3 regions of the Nonomuraea sp. CA-141351 genome follow, and region 1 is predicted to be linked to each of the others. Evidence: riboswitches for the same ligand, from Rfam matches in the RefSeq annotation. Region 1 holds a riboswitch; each other region holds the start of a gene.
What was found. Region 1 has a riboswitch for cyclic di-AMP ahead of ACQPWU_RS49490 (hypothetical protein). Riboswitches for the same ligand answer to the same signal wherever they lie in the genome.
Positions count from the first base shown of each region.

Region 2: it holds a riboswitch for cyclic di-AMP, as region 1 does, so the genes downstream of both, ACQPWU_RS50595 (C40 family peptidase) here and ACQPWU_RS49490 (hypothetical protein) in region 1, are expected to answer to the same signal.
Region 3: it holds a riboswitch for cyclic di-AMP, as region 1 does, so the genes downstream of both, ACQPWU_RS01910 (glycoside hydrolase family 25 protein) here and ACQPWU_RS49490 (hypothetical protein) in region 1, are expected to answer to the same signal.

Region 1 covers NZ_CP191982.1:10,551,370-10,557,012, reverse strand. Annotated here, with positions in the region: gene ACQPWU_RS49500 (MDR family MFS transporter) at 1-1,390, shown strand, start outside; gene ACQPWU_RS49495 (DUF5302 domain-containing protein) at 1,440-1,640, shown strand; cyclic di-AMP (ydaO/yuaA leader) riboswitch at 1,808-1,943, shown strand; gene ACQPWU_RS49490 (hypothetical protein) at 2,129-2,806, shown strand; gene ACQPWU_RS49485 (alpha/beta fold hydrolase) at 2,844-3,722, shown strand; gene ACQPWU_RS49480 (aminotransferase class III-fold pyridoxal phosphate-dependent enzyme) at 3,778-4,992, opposite strand; gene ACQPWU_RS49475 (carbohydrate kinase family protein) at 4,989-5,643, opposite strand, start outside.
Region 2 covers NZ_CP191982.1:10,770,416-10,776,058, forward strand. Annotated here, with positions in the region: gene ACQPWU_RS50590 (3-isopropylmalate dehydrogenase) at 67-1,113, opposite strand; cyclic di-AMP (ydaO/yuaA leader) riboswitch at 1,212-1,356, shown strand; gene ACQPWU_RS50595 (C40 family peptidase) at 1,408-1,953, shown strand; gene ACQPWU_RS50600 (ROK family transcriptional regulator) at 2,009-3,175, opposite strand; gene ACQPWU_RS50605 (sugar ABC transporter substrate-binding protein) at 3,274-4,359, shown strand; gene ACQPWU_RS50610 (ATP-binding cassette domain-containing protein) at 4,360-5,079, shown strand; gene ACQPWU_RS50615 (sugar ABC transporter permease) at 5,076-5,643, shown strand, end outside.
Region 3 covers NZ_CP191982.1:371,098-376,740, forward strand. Annotated here, with positions in the region: gene ACQPWU_RS01895 (glycosyltransferase 87 family protein) at 1-899, opposite strand, end outside; gene ACQPWU_RS01900 (NAD-dependent epimerase/dehydratase family protein) at 1,038-2,009, shown strand; gene ACQPWU_RS01905 (glycosyltransferase family 2 protein) at 2,006-2,665, shown strand; gene ACQPWU_RS01910 (glycoside hydrolase family 25 protein) at 2,723-3,499, opposite strand; cyclic di-AMP (ydaO/yuaA leader) riboswitch at 3,512-3,654, opposite strand; gene ACQPWU_RS01915 (WD40 repeat domain-containing protein) at 3,994-5,643, shown strand, end outside.

The DNA.
Region 1 (5,643 bases):
CCTGGCGATGCTCGACCAGACGATCGTCGGCACGGCCTTACCGCGCATCACGAGCGAGCTGGGAGGCGCCACCCTCTACGTCTGGGTCGTGACGGCGTACCTGCTCACCTCCACGGTGACCGTGCCGCTCTACGGCCGGCTGTCCGACCAGCACGGCAGGAAGCCGCTGCTGCTGATCGGGATGGTGGTGTTCGTGGCGGGCTCGGCGTTGTGCGGGGCGGCGCAGGACATGACGCAGCTCATCGCGTTCCGCGCGCTCCAGGGGCTCGGCGCGGGCGCGCTGTTGCCGCTGTCGATGGCGCTGGTGATGGAGATGTTCCCGCCGGACGGCAGGAGCGGCGCCCGCGTGCAGGGCGCGCTCGGCGGCGTGATGGGGCTGACGTACCTGGCGGGGCCGTTCCTCGGCGGGTTGTTCACCGACCACGCGAGCTGGCGGTGGTCCTTCTATGTGAACGTGCCGCTCGGCATCGTGCTGATCGCGATCGTCGTGCTGCGCCTGCCGAACCGGCCGGGCACCGGAGGCGGGCGTCCCGACTACGCGGGCATCGCGGTATTCACCGTGGCGATCAGCGCGCTGCTGCTGGGGCTGACGGAGAAGGGCCTGGACGGGCATACCTGGGCCGACGTCGCCGTGGCCGGGCCGATCGTGCTCGCGCTCGCGCTGCTCGCGGTGTTCGTGCTGATCGAGAGGCGGGTGGCCAGCCCGATCATGCCCATGCACCTGTTCGGCAACCGTACCTACACGTTCGTCAACGTCACGTCGTTCTTCACGGCGTTCTGCATGTACGCGGGGGTCGTGTTCCTGCCGCGTTACTTCCAGGAGTCCCTGGGCGTCAGCGCCACCGAATCGGGGCTGAGGATCTATCCGATGACGCTGGCGATGGTCGTGGGCAGCGCTCTCATGGGGACGCTCATGTCCAGGACCAGGGTCTACAAGCCGTGGCTGGTCGTGTCCCCGTTCCTGCTGGTCGCGGGCACCCTGCTCTGCCTCAACCTGACCGCGCACACCGACGGGGTGCTGCTGGCGGGCTGGATGCTGCTGATCGGGCTGGGCATGGGGCCCATGTTGTCCGGCCTGACCGTGGCCGCGCAGCAGTCGGTCGAGCCGCAGTACATCGGCACCGCCTCGGCGAACCTGGCCTTCTTCCGCCAGATCGGCGGCTCCGTCGCGCTGGCCGTGGGCGGCACCCTCTACGGCTCCACCGTCGCCGCGGACGCGCCCGCGCACGGCCTGGCCGCCGCGCACGCCTCCGCTGCGGCCGTGGTCATCCCGTCGCTGGGGGTGGTGGGAGCGCTGATCGCCCTGGTGGCGTTGGTGGCGATGCCGGGCAGGCGGCTGGACGCGCCGGCGGTCTCGCAAGGCAGGGTCGAAGCCGGTTTCGCGTCGTAAGCGGGGCCATGCGAAGCTGTGAGTTGTCCCCAACACCTTGGAGGTCCTCATGGCGGATACACCGGAGCCGGAAGTCAGCGAAACTCCCGAGGACGAGATGAAGCGCAAGTTCCGCGAGGCGCTGGAGCGTAAGCGCAACCTGCACGCGGACTCGGGCGCGGGTGGCAAGGGCGGCGACCCATCGAAGATCCACGGGGCGCACGGTCCGGCTGCGAGTAAAAGATCGTTCAGGCGCAAGAGCGGCGGCTGAGGCTGGATTTTTCAGGGGGTACGGCAGTGCCGTACCCCCTTTTTTCTTTGTACGGGAAGGTAGATCTTCTGCCCGTTTCATGACGAAGTGTTTGCGTATGTCCGGAATGCGTGGTTAGAGTGTTGCCCAATTCACAGCCGGTGGCGTGGACCTCACAGAGGAGGAACAGCCGGCTGGCGCCGAATCCCGATCGCTCGGGAACCGGGGACCCACTGCAAATGGGGTGAATCCGACCACACGTCGGTAGGGCATCTCCACGTCCGAACCCGCCAGCTAACCCGGTAGGCGAGATGGAGAGGACATATGAACGACTTGGACGACCGCGTCGAACTCCCAGACAGCGTGATAGCCGCCGCCTCCTGAGCGGTCCCTTCCTCAGGTTCGTTTCGCGCTCCGCGTAGCTCCCCCCAAGTCAGGTGCTTTGCCCTGCTGCGCCCTTTTGGAGCGAGCGCAACCTCCCTGCCCCCGTCGCGAAGGACTTAATTTTCATGTCTGCACGTTTTGGCCTGCGTTCCCTCGCTCTGCTCACCAGCTCTACCGTGTGCGCGCTGACCTGCGCCGGCACCGCGGCTCACGCCGACTCGAGCACTGACGAGAAGGTCCTGCTCAAGGGCTCGACCACCGCTTCATACTTCTGGGACGACTCCTCCGGCCGCGCCGGTGACACCGGCCTGCCCGCCAGCGGCAAGCCCATGCAGAAGGGCCTGGCCGCCAGTCCGAGCTGGCCGCTCATGACCGAGGGCTATGTGGTCTACGAGGGCAAGAAGCTGCCCTTCTTCGTCGGCGACCGCGGCCCGGGCGTGCCCTCCAACAACGGGGTCATGCTGGACCTGGATGCCAAGACGTTCGCGGAGCTCACCGGCGGCACGTTCAACTCCGACACACTGGGCGTCGACGGCAACGGCGGCGAGGGCCACATCAAGGTCGACTACGTCATCACCAAGTGGGGCCAGGGTCCAGGCAAGAAGAACTACCCGGTTCCGTTCTCGACCGGCGCCTGGGCCGAGCAGGACGACAACCCGGCCGAGCCTCCCGCGGCCGCCAGCGAGGCCGTGCCCGCACCGCTCTCGAAGAGCACAGCCGCCATCGTGGCCGGCGCCGTGGCCGTGGCGGGCGGCAGCGTGGCGCTCACCAGCGAGCGCATCCGCAACCTCATCAAGATCTGACTTTACGGGTCACTACCAGAATGTCATTCTGGTCCTCGTGACCACCCGTGTAGCCGCGAACGGCATCGAAATCGCCTACGAGAGTTTCGGTTCGCACGAGGGCCGTCCCCTGCTCCTCATCATGGGACTCGGCGCCCAGCTGATCCACTGGGACGAAGGGCTCTGCGAGCTGCTGGCGGGACAGGGACATCACGTCGTACGGTTCGACAACCGCGACGCGGGCCTCTCCACCCACTTCCACGACAAGGGCGCTCCCGCGCTGGGGGCGCCCTCGCCGTATCTGCTGGACGACCTGGCCGATGACGCGGCGGGGCTCATGGACGCCCTCGGCTGGCCCGCCGCGCACGTGGTCGGCGCCTCGATGGGCGGCATGATCGCCCAGGCCCTGGCCATCCGCCACCCGGACCGGGTGCTGACCCTGACCTCGATCATGTCCACGCCCGGACCCTCGGTGGCCCCGCCGACGGAGGCCGCGCTCGCCGTCCTCCTGGCCAGGCCCGCCCCCGACCGCGGATCCGTCATGGCCCAGGCGGTGCGGACCTGGTCGGTCCTCGGCTCGCCCGGATACGCGCTGGACCCTGAGAGGATCACCGAGCTGGCCGGGCTGGCGTTCGACCGCTGCTTCGACCCCGACGGCACGGCCCGGCAGCTCGCCGCGATCATGGCCTCGGGCGACCGTACGGCGCTGCTCACGGGCCTACAGGTGCCCACGCTGGTGCTGCACGGCGAGGCCGACCAGCTCATCCCTGTCGCCGCAGGCCACGCCACGGCCGCGGCCGTCCCCGGTGCCCGCCTGGTGACCTACGCGGGCATGGGCCACGACCTGCCGCGCCCGCTCTGGCCGTCCATCGTGGACGAGATCACCAAGCTCACCGCCACCGGCCCCCTTTCCGGCCCTCCCGTCGCACTTGGGTGAAGGTCCTTTTGGGGGAGGGGCGGTGGGTCACTCGTGGCGTGTGCTGCCAACGGGATCAGCCGAAGTGGGCACGGGTCTCCGCGAACGCCTGATCCGTGCCCTCCAGAGCCTTCGCCACGTCCGCCTCCGTGTGCGCGGCCGACATGAACCAGTTGTGCCACGGGTGCAGGTAGACCCCGTGCCGCAGGCAGGCGTCGCTCCAGTACATCGCGACCGAGAGGTCGGCGTCCCCGTCGAAGCTGAGCCAGGGGATCGTCACCGGCCCCGTCTGGTTCACCACGAACCCGTGGGACTTGGCCTGCGCGTGCAGCCCCTCACGCAGCTGCGTGCCCGCCCGCTCCATGGCCCCGATGCCGTCCGTGTCGCGCAGGGTCTCGATGGTCGCCTTGGCCGCCGCCATGGCGACCGCCGAGAACCAGAACGAGCCCGTGGAGTACAGCGTCTGCGCCGGTCCGCGCAGCGCGTCCGTGCCGGTGACGGCCGCGATCGGGTGGCCGTTGGCCATGGCCTTCGACCAGGCCGTCAGGTCAGGGCGTACCCCATAGGGCTCCCAGGAGCCGCGCAGGTCGATCCGGAACCCCGCCCGCACGTCGTCGATCACCAGTGCCGCCCCGAGCCGGTCGGCCAGGGCGCGGGCGCCGCGCGCGAACGCGGGCTCCACCAGCTCCTGGTCCTCGAACGAGTCGTGCTTGAACGGCGTCACGATGATCGCCGCCACGTCCCCCTCCACGGTCGCCGCCGCGGCCTCCAGCGACTCCAGGGAGTTGTACGTGAACTCCACCAGGTCCGCCCGCTCGTTGGGCGTCGTGCCCGACAGGGACGGCGTGCACCAGGGGTCCGCCCCGTGATAGGCCCCATGGGCCATCAGCACCTTGGTCCGGCCGGTGGCGGCCCTGGCGACCATGAGCGCCTGGGTGGTGGCGTCGGTGCCGTTCTTGGAGAACATCGCCCAATCGGCGCTGGGCACGGTGTCCACCAGCAGCTCGGCCAGCTCCACCATGATCGGGCCCGGGCCGTTGAGGCAGTCACCGAGCGCGGCCTGCCTCGCGGCGGCCTCCTCCACGCGCGGGTGCCGGTGCCCGAGCACGACCGGGCCCCAGCTGCACATGAAGTCGATGTACTCGCGCCCGTCCACGTCCCACTGGCGGCAGCCCTCGCCGCGTTCGAAGAACTGCGGGAAGCCGGGGGCGAAGAGGGCGGCGTTGAGGTGCCCGTACATGCCGCCGGGGACGACCTTCAAGGCCCGCCGGCGAAGTTCTGCGTCGGTCATCCGAGGATCCTTAGAGTCGAGTCGAGGTCGGTGAGGCCGGCGTCCGAGCCGAGCCCCGTGGCGACGCGGGCGGCGGCGGCCGTGCCCCAGCGGGCCGCGGTCAGCACGTCCTGCCCGTGCAGGAGCCCCGTCAGGAAGCCGGCGCAGTAGGCGTCACCGCAGCCGGTCGTGTCCGAGACGTCCGTCTTGAGGGCGGGCACCGGCTCCGTACCGTCCGGAGTGACCACGAGGCTGCCCGACGCGCCCAGCGTGACGAGCACGCCGCGCGGTCCGTCCGCCAGCAGGGCCTGGGCGGCCTCCTGGACGTCGGAGCAGTCGGTCATGAGGAGCGCCTGCGACTCGTTCGGCAGCACGTAGTCCACGTGCGGCAGAAAAGCCCGGGCCATTCCCAATAAATCCGGCATCTCCGAAAGGAGGTCCATCGTGATGATGGTGCCCGCGCCACGCACCGAGTCCAGGAGGGCGAAGAACGCCGGGTCGCCCAGGCCGAACGTGACGTCCATGCCGCCCAGGTGGATCGCGCGCACGCCGTGCAGCACCTCGGCGTCCAGGTCCGCGTACGTCACCGTAAGGTTCGCCCCGGGCACGTGGAAGCTGGGCCGCCCGCCGTCCGGCCTGATGGGCAGGATCGAGGCGGCCGTCTGCTCACCC
Region 2 (5,643 bases), 220 kb from region 1:
TTTGGACGCGAAAAAGCGCCCGGCGGTCCTCTGCGGACCACCAGGCGCTTGCGGGGCTAGGCGGTCCTAGCCGGATACTCGCGCGGTGATGTCGTCACCGATCTCGTGGGTGGTGCGGCCGGCCCAGCCGGTCAGCCGCTCGAGGATGTCGTCGGCCACCGCCTGCTCGACCTTGGCCGCCTCGGCGTGCAGCCCGAGGTGGTCGAGGAGCATGGCGACGGACAGGATGGTCGCGGTCGGGTCGGCCTTGCCCTGGCCGGCGATGTCGGGCGCGCTGCCGTGCACCGGCTCGAACATGCTGGGCGCGTTGCGCTCAGGGTTGATGTTGCCGCTGGCCGCCAGGCCGATGCCGCCGGCGATGGCCGCGCCGAGGTCGGTGATGATGTCGCCGAACAGGTTGTCGGTGACGACCACGTCGAACCTCTGGGGCTGGCTCACGAAGAACATCGAGGCCGCGTCGATGTGGCAGTAGTCGGTCGTGACCTCGGGGAACTCCTCCGCCACACGGTTGACCGTGCGCTGCCACAGGTCGCCCGCGTAGGTGAGCACGTTGGTCTTGTGGACGAGCGTCAGCTTCTTGCGGGGACGCGACCTGGCCTTCTCGAACGCGTAGCGCACGACGCGCTCGACACCGTAGGCGGTGTTGAGCGACTCCTGGGTGGCGATCTCGTGCGGCGTGCCGCGCCGCATGGCGCCGCCGGTGCCCGCGTAGAGGCCCTCGGTGCCCTCACGGACGACGATCATGTCGATGTCTTCCGCGGACGTGTCGGCCAGCGGGGTCTCCACGCCGGGGAACAGCTTGACCGGGCGCAGGTTGACGTAGTGGTCGAACTCGAAGCGCAGCTTGAGCAGCAGGTCGCGCTCGAGGATGCCCGGCGGGACGCTGGGGTCGCCCACGGCGCCGAGTAGGATCGCGTCGTAGCCGCGCAGTTCCTCCATCACCGAGTCGGGCAGGGTCTCGCCGGTGCGGTGATAGCGGGCGGCGCCAAGGTCATAGTGAGTGGGCTCGATCTTCGTGCCCACGGCCTCCAGGACCTTGAGGCCCTCGGTCACGACCTCGGTGCCGATGCCATCGCCGGGGATGACTGCCAGACGGATGTTACGCGACTCCATGGGCCGTACCTTACCGCGTCGTCTCGACTGACGAACACTTCATCTCAAACCTCGGACGCCCAATTTGTCCTTATTGCGGTTCTTTGACCGTTTCGTTAGAGTCCGACGAGCCTAATCCACGCAGCGGTTGCGTGGAGCCGGGGACCCACTTTCCCCCTGGGGCGAATCGGCACCCCCATGCCGTAGGGCTACTTCCAGGCCCGAGCCCGTCAGCTAACCCGGCCGGCCGCATGGAAGGACAGACCCCTGTCTCGCATTGCCATAGCCCTGGCGGCGGGCGCCGCCGGGCTCATCTTGGCCACCCCAGCCCAGGCCGCGACCAACGACGGCTCCACCACCCCGACCGACCCCACCACTCTGACCGCCGCCCAGGTCAAACAAATCCGGGCGCAGCAAACTCCCAAACCCGCCTGGAAGATCGCCCTCAAGTTCGCCATGAAGCAGCGCGGCATACCGTACGTGTGGGGCGGCGCCAGCAAGAGCGGGTACGACTGCTCCGGGCTCATGCTCAGGGCGTACGAGCACGCGGGGATCGAGCTGCCCCGCGTCGCGGCGGACCAGTACAACGCATTCGGCAGGAAGATCGCCTGGAATGACCTCAAACCCGGCGATCTGGTCTTCTTCGAAGGCCTCGGGCACGTAGGGATGATCTCCCGGCCCGGCTACATGGTCCACGCGCCGCACACGGGTGACGTGGTCAAGGAGGAGCGCCTGTCCAGCTGGCGCAGGGACTCCTTCGTGGGTGCCGTCCGCCCCGACCCCAAGGGCGTGCGGCTCTGGGCCAAGCTCAAAGAGCAGCGCAACGCCCCCGCGCCCGCCATGCTCAAGGCCACCCTGTAGGAAGCGCTCCCGCACGCCGGGGGACACCGGAAGACGCGCCGCGCCAAGGCCGAGGTCAGGGCAGGCGGGCGTCGAAGATGAGGTCCCAGGCGCGGGTCCGGGCGTGGGCGACCGCGCCCAGCAGGACGCCGCTGTCCCCCAGCGTGCTGGCCACCACCGCGGGCCGCAGCGGCCCGAGCTCCGCGATCCGGGTCTCGATGGCCGCGCCCAGGAGGTCCAGGTTGCGCCCCACGCCGCCGCTGAGCACGATCACCTCGGGGTCCAGCACCGCCGCGACCGCCACCAGCAGCCCCCCGATGCGGCGGCCCTCGGCCTCCACCACCGAGCGGGCCACGGCGTCGCCGGAGGCGGCCGCGGCGAAGACCTCCTTGGCCGTGTCCAGGGTCAGACCGGCGGCGCGGGCCGCGCGGACCACGCCCGGAGCGGCGGTGACCGCCTCCGTGGCGCCGTGGGACAGGGCGTGGTCGGACGACGGCGCGGGCTCTTCGGCGGCCGGCACGTAGGAGACCTCGCCGGCCGCCCCGCGGGCGCCGACGTACAGCTCGCCGTTGACCACGATGCCCATGCCGACGCCGGTCCCGATGGACACGAGCGCGAAGTCGGACTTACCGCGCCCCTCCCCGTGCACGTGCTCGCCGACGGTGGCCAGGTTGATGTCGTTCTCGATGACGAGGTCCACCTCGAGCGTGGCTCGCAGGCGTTCGGCCAGGTCGGAGCCGGGCAGGTTGGGGGCGAACTCCAGGCGGCCGAGCGCGGGGTCGTACACGCCGGGCGATCCGACCACGGCGCAGGCGATGGCGGGCCAGTCGACGTCGGCCTCCCGCGCGGCGGCCCGGCACAGCTCGCCGACCAGGAGGGCGAGCTCGGCGGAGGTCCTGGCGGTGTTGCGGCCGTCCGTCCTGCCGGCGAACGCCCCGCGCAGGTCGGCGACAGCGACCCTGATCCAGTCGCGCCCGATGTCGATGCCGGCGACGTGGGTGGCGGCGGCGTTCACGTCGTACAGGGACGTGACAGGTCCTGGACGACCGGAGACCTCTCCGACGAGGTGGACGAGCCCGTCCTGCTCCAGCCCGGCCAGGGCGGCGGAGACCGTGGGCTTCGACAGGCCGGTGATCTTGGCGAGGTCGGCGCGGGAGGCGGGGCCGTGCTCCTGGAGGTGGTCGAGCAGGCGGCGCTCGTTAAGCACCCGCAGCAGGCGCGGATTACCCAGGTCACCCCGCATCGTCCAACCTCCTCAAAAGAAATCTAGCCAACGCGGCTGATAGTAAATTACCTTTCTTACCAAGCACAGGGGCGGCACATTCGGAAGGACGAAGTGCGATGCACCGAGCATGGCGATCAATTCCTGTCGCGGCGGTCCTGCTGGCCGCCGCCTGCGGAAACTCCACCGGCACCACCACCACGACGACCACGCGGAGCCAGGGCGGCAAGACGATCGCGCTGTTCCTGCCCGAGTCCAAGACCACCCGGTACGAGGCGTTCGACCGCCCGCTGTTCGAGGCGAAGGTCAAGTCGCTCTGTCCCGACTGCAAGATCCTCTACAGCAACGCCGAGCAGGACGCGCCCAAGCAGCAGCAACAGGTCGAGGCCGCGCTCACCCAGCAGGCCGACGTCCTCGTGCTCGACGCCGTGGACGCCAACGCGGTGGCCCCGCTGGTGAACCAGGCCAAGCAGAAGAAGGTCCCGGTCATCGCCTACGACCGGCTCATCTCGGGCATCGACTACGCGTACTACGTCTCGTTCAACAACGTACGGGTCGGCGAGATGCAGGGGCAGGCGCTGCTCGACGCCATGAACGCCAGGGGGACGACGGCGAAGGGCGAGATCGTGATGATCCACGGCTCGCCGACCGACCCCAGCTCTGCCGACTACAAGAAGGGCGCCAAGAGCGTGCTGGACGGGAAGGTGAAGGTCGGCAGGGAGTTCGACACGCCGGACTGGAGTCCCGACAAGGCGCAGCAGCAGATGGAGCAGGCGATCACGGCGCTCGGCAAGGACAACATCACGGGCGTGCTGTCCGCGAACGACGGCATGGCGGGCGGCGCGATCGCGGCCATGAAGCGCGCGGGTTACAAGCAGCTCCCGCCGATCACCGGGCAGGACGCCGAGCTGGCCGCCGTGCAGCGCATCCTCACGGGCGAGCAGTACATGACCATATATCTGGACATCAGGGCCGAGGCGGAGAAGTCCGCCGAGCTGGCCGTCGCCCTCGCCAAGGGCCAGCCACCCACCGCCCCCGCCAAGGTCAACAACGGCGCCGCCGACATCCCCGCGTTCCTCCTCGACCCCATCCCCATCACGGCCGACAAGATCAAGGACACGATCGTGAAGGACGGCTTCTACACGCCCGCCCAGATCTGCACGGCCGAGGTCAAGGCCGCGTGCGCGAAGCAGGGCATCCAGTAGATGCTCTCGGCGACAGGCATCTCCAAACGGTACGGGGCGGTCCAGGCTCTTGACGGGGCCGGCCTGGACCTGCGCCCCGGCGAGGTCGTGGCCCTCATGGGCGACAACGGCGCGGGCAAGTCCACGCTGGTCAAGGCCATCTCGGGGGTCGTGACACCGGACTCGGGCACGATCACCGTCGACGGCTCGCCGGTCAGGATCGCCAACCCGCACGACGCGCAGGCTCTCGGCGTCTCGACCGTCTACCAGGACCTCGCGCTCTGCGAGAACCTCGACGTCGTGGCCAACCTGTTCCTGGGCACCGAGCGCCGTCGCTGGTCGCTGCTGCGCCACCTCGCCATGGAACGCGCGACCCGCGACCTCCTCGCCCAGCTCGACGTGCGCATCACGGACATCAGGGTGCCGGTCGCGATGTTGTCGGGCGGTCAGCGCCAGTCGGTGGCCATCGCCAGGGCGCTGATCGGCGAGCCCCGGCTGGTCATCCTCGACGAGCCCACGGCGGCGCTGGGCGTGGAGCAGACGGCGCAGGTGCTGGCGCTGATCGGGCGGCTGCGCGAGCGCGGGCTCGCGGTGCTGGTCATCTCGCACAACCTGGCCGACGTGCGCGCGGTGAGCGACCGCGTGGTGGTGCTGCGGCTCGGCCGCAACGCCGGTGAGTTCCGTACGGCCACCGCCTCCCAAGAGGAGATCGTGGCCGCGATCACAGGAGCAGGAGAATGACCGGCACGCTGGTACGCAGGCCGTACACGCCGAAGGTCGCGGTCGAGCGGCTCCGCCAGGGGGACGTCGGCGCGTGGCCGGTGGTCGGCGGGCTGGTGGCGATCGCGATCGTGTTCAGCACGCTCAACGACCGCTTCCTCTCCCCCGAGAACCTCACCAACCTCGTGCTCCAGATGGCCGCCACCGGCACGATCGCGCTCGGCATCATCATGGTGCTGCTGCTCGGTGAGATCGACCTGTCGGCGGGCTCGGTCAGCGGCCTGTGCGCCACGATCATGACGATCGTGCACGTCAAGCAGGGCTGGAACCCGCTGCTCGCCATCGTGCTCGCCCTCGCCGCCGGAGCGGCGATCGGGCTCCTGCACGGGCTGATGCTGACCAAGCTGCGGATGCCGTCGTTCGTGGTGACGCTGGCCGGGCTGATGGGCTGGCTCGGTCTGCTGCTCTACCTGCTGCGGCAGGGAGGGACGATCAACCTGCCGTTCACCGGGTTCATCTCCAGGATGAGCGACACGTGGCTGCCCGGCTGGCTGGCCTGGGCGGTCGCCGCGGGGCTGGTGGCCG
Region 3 (5,643 bases), 2.6 Mb from region 1:
GGGCTCTCGTAGCGCTCCTCCTGCAGGTAGCCCGGCAGGTAACCCACGACGGACGCCTGTGAGACCAGCGCGTAGGGCAGGTAGGCGAGCGCCACGACCAGGGTGGCGGGCACAAGGATCTTGAGGAGGCGCCGCCAGTCCACCCCGTTCGCCAGGACTCCCGACAGCGCGCCGGGCAGCGTCGCGGCGGGCAGTAACTTGGCCGCCACGGCCGCGCCGAGCAGCGCCCCGCGGGCGCGTGCGGCGCGCATGGCGAGCACGACCAGCAGCACGGCGAGCATGTCGACGTGCGCGTTGTTCACGGCCTCGATGGGGACGGCGGGGCACCACGCCCAGTAGGTGGCCGTCCTGACGTTCCACCTGCACAGTGCGAGCAACGCGACGACGGCCATCACCCAGCCGCCGAGCTGCAGGACCTTGTGCCGGGAGCCGTCCGGCGAGAGCCAGTGAACCAGGAGGAAGTAGCCCTGGGCGACCGGCGGGTAGATGGTGGGCACGGTGGGGCGGTTGATCCTGGTGCACCCTCCGTCCGGGAGCGGCCACAGGCCGCGGGCCTCGCACCCGGAGGGGAAGAGCCAGGCGTCGCGCAGCCCGGCGAGCGCCGGGTCGGCCGGCGGATGGTCGTACGGGGAGATGCCGGCGGCCTGGACCCGGCCGTCCCAGGCGTACCGGAAGGAGTCGGTGCTGCTGCTCGGCGGCGCCGACAGCCCGGTCGTGACCATCACGATGCCGCCGACGACGACCAGCACGGCCAGCCGCCTGTCCGGCGCCTGCCGCGCCAGCCACACCGCCACGGCGAACAGCGCCCAGGCGAGCAGGTACCAGCCCAGACCGGGCGCCCCGGCCACCGTCCGCACCAGAACGAAGGCCAGGCCCACGAGCACGACGATGAGCTTCACGGCGGCAGCCTCACATCCCGGAGGCGGTTCGTGGCCGCTGGAGAGCCAGACGTTCGCACTCCATAAGAACCCTTACGAAGTGCGAACGTCGCTACAGACCGGCCGCGAGGCGGGGCTAACGTCGGCCAGGTGAGAGTGATGGTCACCGGCTCGGCCGGATTCATCGGTGGTCACGTGGTCGAGGCACTCGAGGCCGAGGGGCACGAGGTCGTCGGCCTCGACCTGCGCACCGGTGCCGACGTGCGCGACGTTGCGGTGCTGGATCGGCTGCTGCCGGGCGTGGACCTCGTGGTGCACCAGGCCGCCAAGGTCGGTCTCGGCGTGGACGTCTCCGACCTGCCGGACTACGCCTCGATCAACATGTACGGCACGGCCGTGCTGCTGGCGGCCATGGCGCGCCATCGGGTCGAGCGGCTGGTGCTGGCCTCCTCGATGGTGGTCTACGGCGAGGGCTCCTACGAGTGCCCCGGGCACGGCCGGGTGCGCCCGGGCCCGCGCACGAGACGGGACCTGGAGCGGGGCCGGTTCGACCCGGCCTGCCCTGACTGCGGCATACCGGTCCGCTGCGTCACCATCGCCGAGGACGCGCCGCTCGATCCGCGCAACGCCTACGCCACCAGCAAGCTCGCCCAGGAGCACCTGGCCGCCAACTGGGCAAGGGAGACCGGCGGCAGCGTCGTCGCACTCCGGTACCACAACGTCTACGGCCCGCGTATGCCCCGCGACACCCCCTACGCCGGAGTCGCCGCGATCTTCCGTTCCGAGCTGGAGGCGGGACGGCCGCCGAAGGTCTTCGAAGACGGCGGCCAGCTCCGCGACTTCGTGCACGTACGCGACGTCGCCCGGGCGAACCTGGCGGCCGCCCTCGCGCCCGCGCATCCCGGCGAGCCGCGCGCCTACAACATCGCCAGCGGCACCCCGCACACCGTCGGCGAGATGGCCGCCGCACTGGCCGCCGAGCGGGGCGGGCCGGCCCCGCGGATCACCGGCGGCTACCGGCTCGGGGACGTCCGCCACATCGTCGCCTCTCCCGAGCGGGCAGGCCGCGAGCTCGGCTTCCACGCCGAGATCGGGTTCGAGGCGGGCATGAAGGAGTTCGCGTGGTCATGACCGTCGAGGTGATCCTGCCCTGCCTGAACGAGGAGGCCGCGCTCGGCTGGGTGCTCGGTCGCATGCCCGAGGGCTACCGTGCCCTGGTGGTCGACAACGGTTCCACCGACCGCTCCGCCGAGGTCGCCCGCGACCTCGGCGCCCGTGTGGTGCACGAGCCGCGCCGCGGCTTCGGTGCCGCCTGCCATGCGGGGCTGCTGGCCGCGAGCGCGGAGGTGGTCTGCTTCATGGACGCCGACGCCTCCCTCGACCCCCGCCAGCTCCCGAGAGTCGCAGAACCCGTCATAGGCGGCCACGCCGACCTGGTGCTCGGCGCCCGCCGGCCGTGCGAGGCAGGCGCCTGGCCCTGGCACGCCCGGCTCGGCAACGCCGTCATCGCCCGCGGCCTGCGTCGCCGCACCGGGGCGCCGCTGCACGACCTCGGGCCCATGCGGGCCGCCGGACGGTCCCGGCTGCTGGCGCTCGGGCTGAACGACCGCCGGTTCGGCTACCCGCTCGAAATGGTGCTGCGCGCGGCCGCCTCCGGCTGGCGGATCGCGGAGGTGGAGGTGGACTACCTGCGTCGAGCGGGCCGTTCCAAGGTCACCGGCACCGTCCGGGGCACCCTGCGGGCCGCCTCCGACATGCGGCGGGTCATGGCCGAACACATGAGGTGACGCAGCCACAGGTAGGCGTGGACGGACGCGGGCGCCGGCCGTTCGCGCCTTGCTTGCTCAGGCGGCGCGGCGGCCCAGGCTGCGCAGTTGGTCGGCGGTCAGTGCGGAGACGTTCTGGTCGATGGGGGTTTCGGTGTACTGGTGGATGGTCCAGGACTTCCAGTCGGCGGGTGGGGTGATCGCTCCCTTGGCCTTGCTGTAGTGGGCGACCCACAGTGGGTACTCGGCCAGGCCCCTGCCGTAGGTGTTGGCGAAGTTCCAGCCGCTGTAGAACATCGGGGTGATCCCGGTCTTGTCCTTCACGTACGACAGCCACGTCTTGGCCCAGGCGTTGACCTCGGTGACGGACTTGCCGTCCGTGGTCTCCAGGTCAAGGACCAGCAGGTCGCCGGGCTTGGCGGGCTGGGAGTTCACCACGGACAGGAAGTGCTCGGCCTCCGCGACGGGGTCGTTGCCGGGGTGGCCGTAGTGGTAGGCCCCGCGCACGATCCCCTTCTTGCCCAGCTGGAGCCAGTGCCTGGCGAAGGAGGCGTCGCGGTAGCTCGTGCCTTCCGTGGCCTTGATGATGCCGAACTTGGCCGTGCTGGCGTTCCAGTCGTACTGGGGCTCGTAGTTGGAGATGTCCAGGCCGTAGGTGAGAGATCCGGTCTCGTGCTGAGCCGCGTGTTCCGGGCCGTTCTCCGTGGAGGATGCGAGCGCCATGCCGGCCACGCTGGCGACGGCGGCGGTCCCGGCGAGGATCGCACCGGCGACGACGAAGCTGAGGCGCTGGGTGAGGGGATCGAAGTGATGCTTGAGGGCGTGGGCGACTGTGGCAAGCCGAGGCTTGGGCATGACGGCATTGACTCCTTGCTTCCATGCCGCCTACCGGGTTAGCTGACGGGTTCGGGCCTGGAAGTGCCCTACGAGCGCAGCCTGGGCTGGCGTCCGATTCACCCCAAGAGGTGGGTCCCCGGCTCCGCTGGGCGCGGATTCGGCGGCCGAACGCTGTCCCCGGAGAGTTCTGAGGGCAGCGCACGGTCTGGTCAACGAAGCGGCAACGATGCGGCGAAAGTCGTCCCATCTATGCCTTGATTAGGCAAAAGATAGACATCTACCCATAGATAGTGCAAGTAGGGCAAAATGTGATTTCCGCATATCAGCCGCTGAATAGCGCTGAAGTGCCGTGCCTGTAAGGGTTTTCGGGCTCGGTAAAGTTTGAGGGCCGCCTCTTCCAGGCCCCGCTCAGGCGATGCGAAGACCTACGATTGTCAACATACGGGGGCGAATCACCCGTACGTTGCTATTGTGACTTGGCATCATTCCACGGGTAATCGGGACGCGAGTCGATGACGCTCGATCTCACCTTATTGAACGAGGCCGGTCCGGCGTTCCTGCGCGGCGCGCTCGGCGGATCGTGCCCACCGGCCCTGCTGCGGGCCTATCGCCGGGCGCTCCCGCGGCTTCTCGCTCTACCCGGCCCCGAACGGCTCGAGCACCTGCGCGCGACCGCCGCTGCCGAGGAACCGGAAGCCCTGACAGCATTCGATGCGGTAGATCCGGGGACATGGACTCTGGCATGGGAAACCGGCGAGCGGCCCACGGCCTTCCACGTGTGCACGGCCCGGCACGACGGCCCGGTCTGGGCGGTGGCGATGGGCGAGTTCGAGGGCCGCACGTTCGTGGCCAGTGGCGGCGAGGACCACGTGGTACGGCTTCGCGACGCGTTCGACCAGTCAGGGCCGGACCTGGAGGGCCATACGGCGAGTGTCCGTGCCCTGGCGTTCGGCGTGGTGGACGGCCGCCCGGTGCTGGCCGGCGGCGACCACGACGGCACGATCCGTACCTGGGACCCGCTCACCGGAGCGAGCGGGTTCACCCGTGACACGACCGGAGGCCACCCGACAGCCATGGCCTTCGTCGAGGCCGAGGGCGGGCGGATGCTGCTCGCCGTGGCGATCGGCTTCGACAACCGCGGCATCCCGGCCGAAGACGAGGACGGGCGCGTCGACCTGCTGGACCCGGCCACCGGCGAGCTCGTGCGAGAGCTGCGTGCGGAGGAGAGGGACGGGATACTCGACCTCGCGGTGGCGAAGCTGGGCGAGCGGACCGTACTCGCCTCTCTGAGCCCCTACGAGCTGTACGTGTGGGACGTCGCCACCGGCGAGCAGTTGGGGACCGCCGAACTGAGCGATGTCTGGGAGGACATGGAGCAGGACGGGTTCGCTCCGCCCCTGCTCGTGGGCGTAGGGAGTGGGCGGCCCGAAGTCGGCGTGGTGGTCCGGATCGAACACCCGCCGGGCTACACGGTGCAAAGCCGCAAGGTGGTCTACCTGAAACTGGAGAACCTCGGCGAAAGGACCCCCAGTCAGGGGTTCGACCGCGACCAGGGGCCGGTGACCATGACGACTCACGACGGGCGGAACGTGATGCTCGTGGCGAACCACACCGGAGCCGTCGGGGCGTGGGAACGGCCTGCCAAGGCCGTGATCTGGCACCCGGGCCACGAGACGGACGTCGACCTGGACGCCGACACCCGCCTGATCACGGCCGCCGCCTTCGGGCGCCTGGAGGAACGCCTCTGCCTGGCCACGGCCGGTCTCGACGGGACGGTGCAGGTCTGGGACGCGCAGACGCCTCACAGACACCGGCGGACCGGCTACGGCGGGTCGGGGCTGGCGGTGTTCACCACAGTGCAGGGCGCGCCCGCGCTGGCCGTCGGCACGCACAGTGACACCGTGCTCCTGGTGGACGCGGCGAGTGGAAAGAAGATCGGTTCGGTGGGTTGCCGTCAGAGCGGCCGCGGGCACGACTGCGACATCTCGCCTTACGACCACTGCTGCCGAGGACTGGCAGCCGGAAATGTGGCCGGTCGGCCGTACATCGCGAGCAGCGGCTGTGCCGCCTACGGCACCATGCTGTGGCAGCCGCTGAGCGAGATCCGTGGGATCACCAGGAAGGGAGATGCCAAGGACGGCCAGGTCACCTTCGGCGGCATG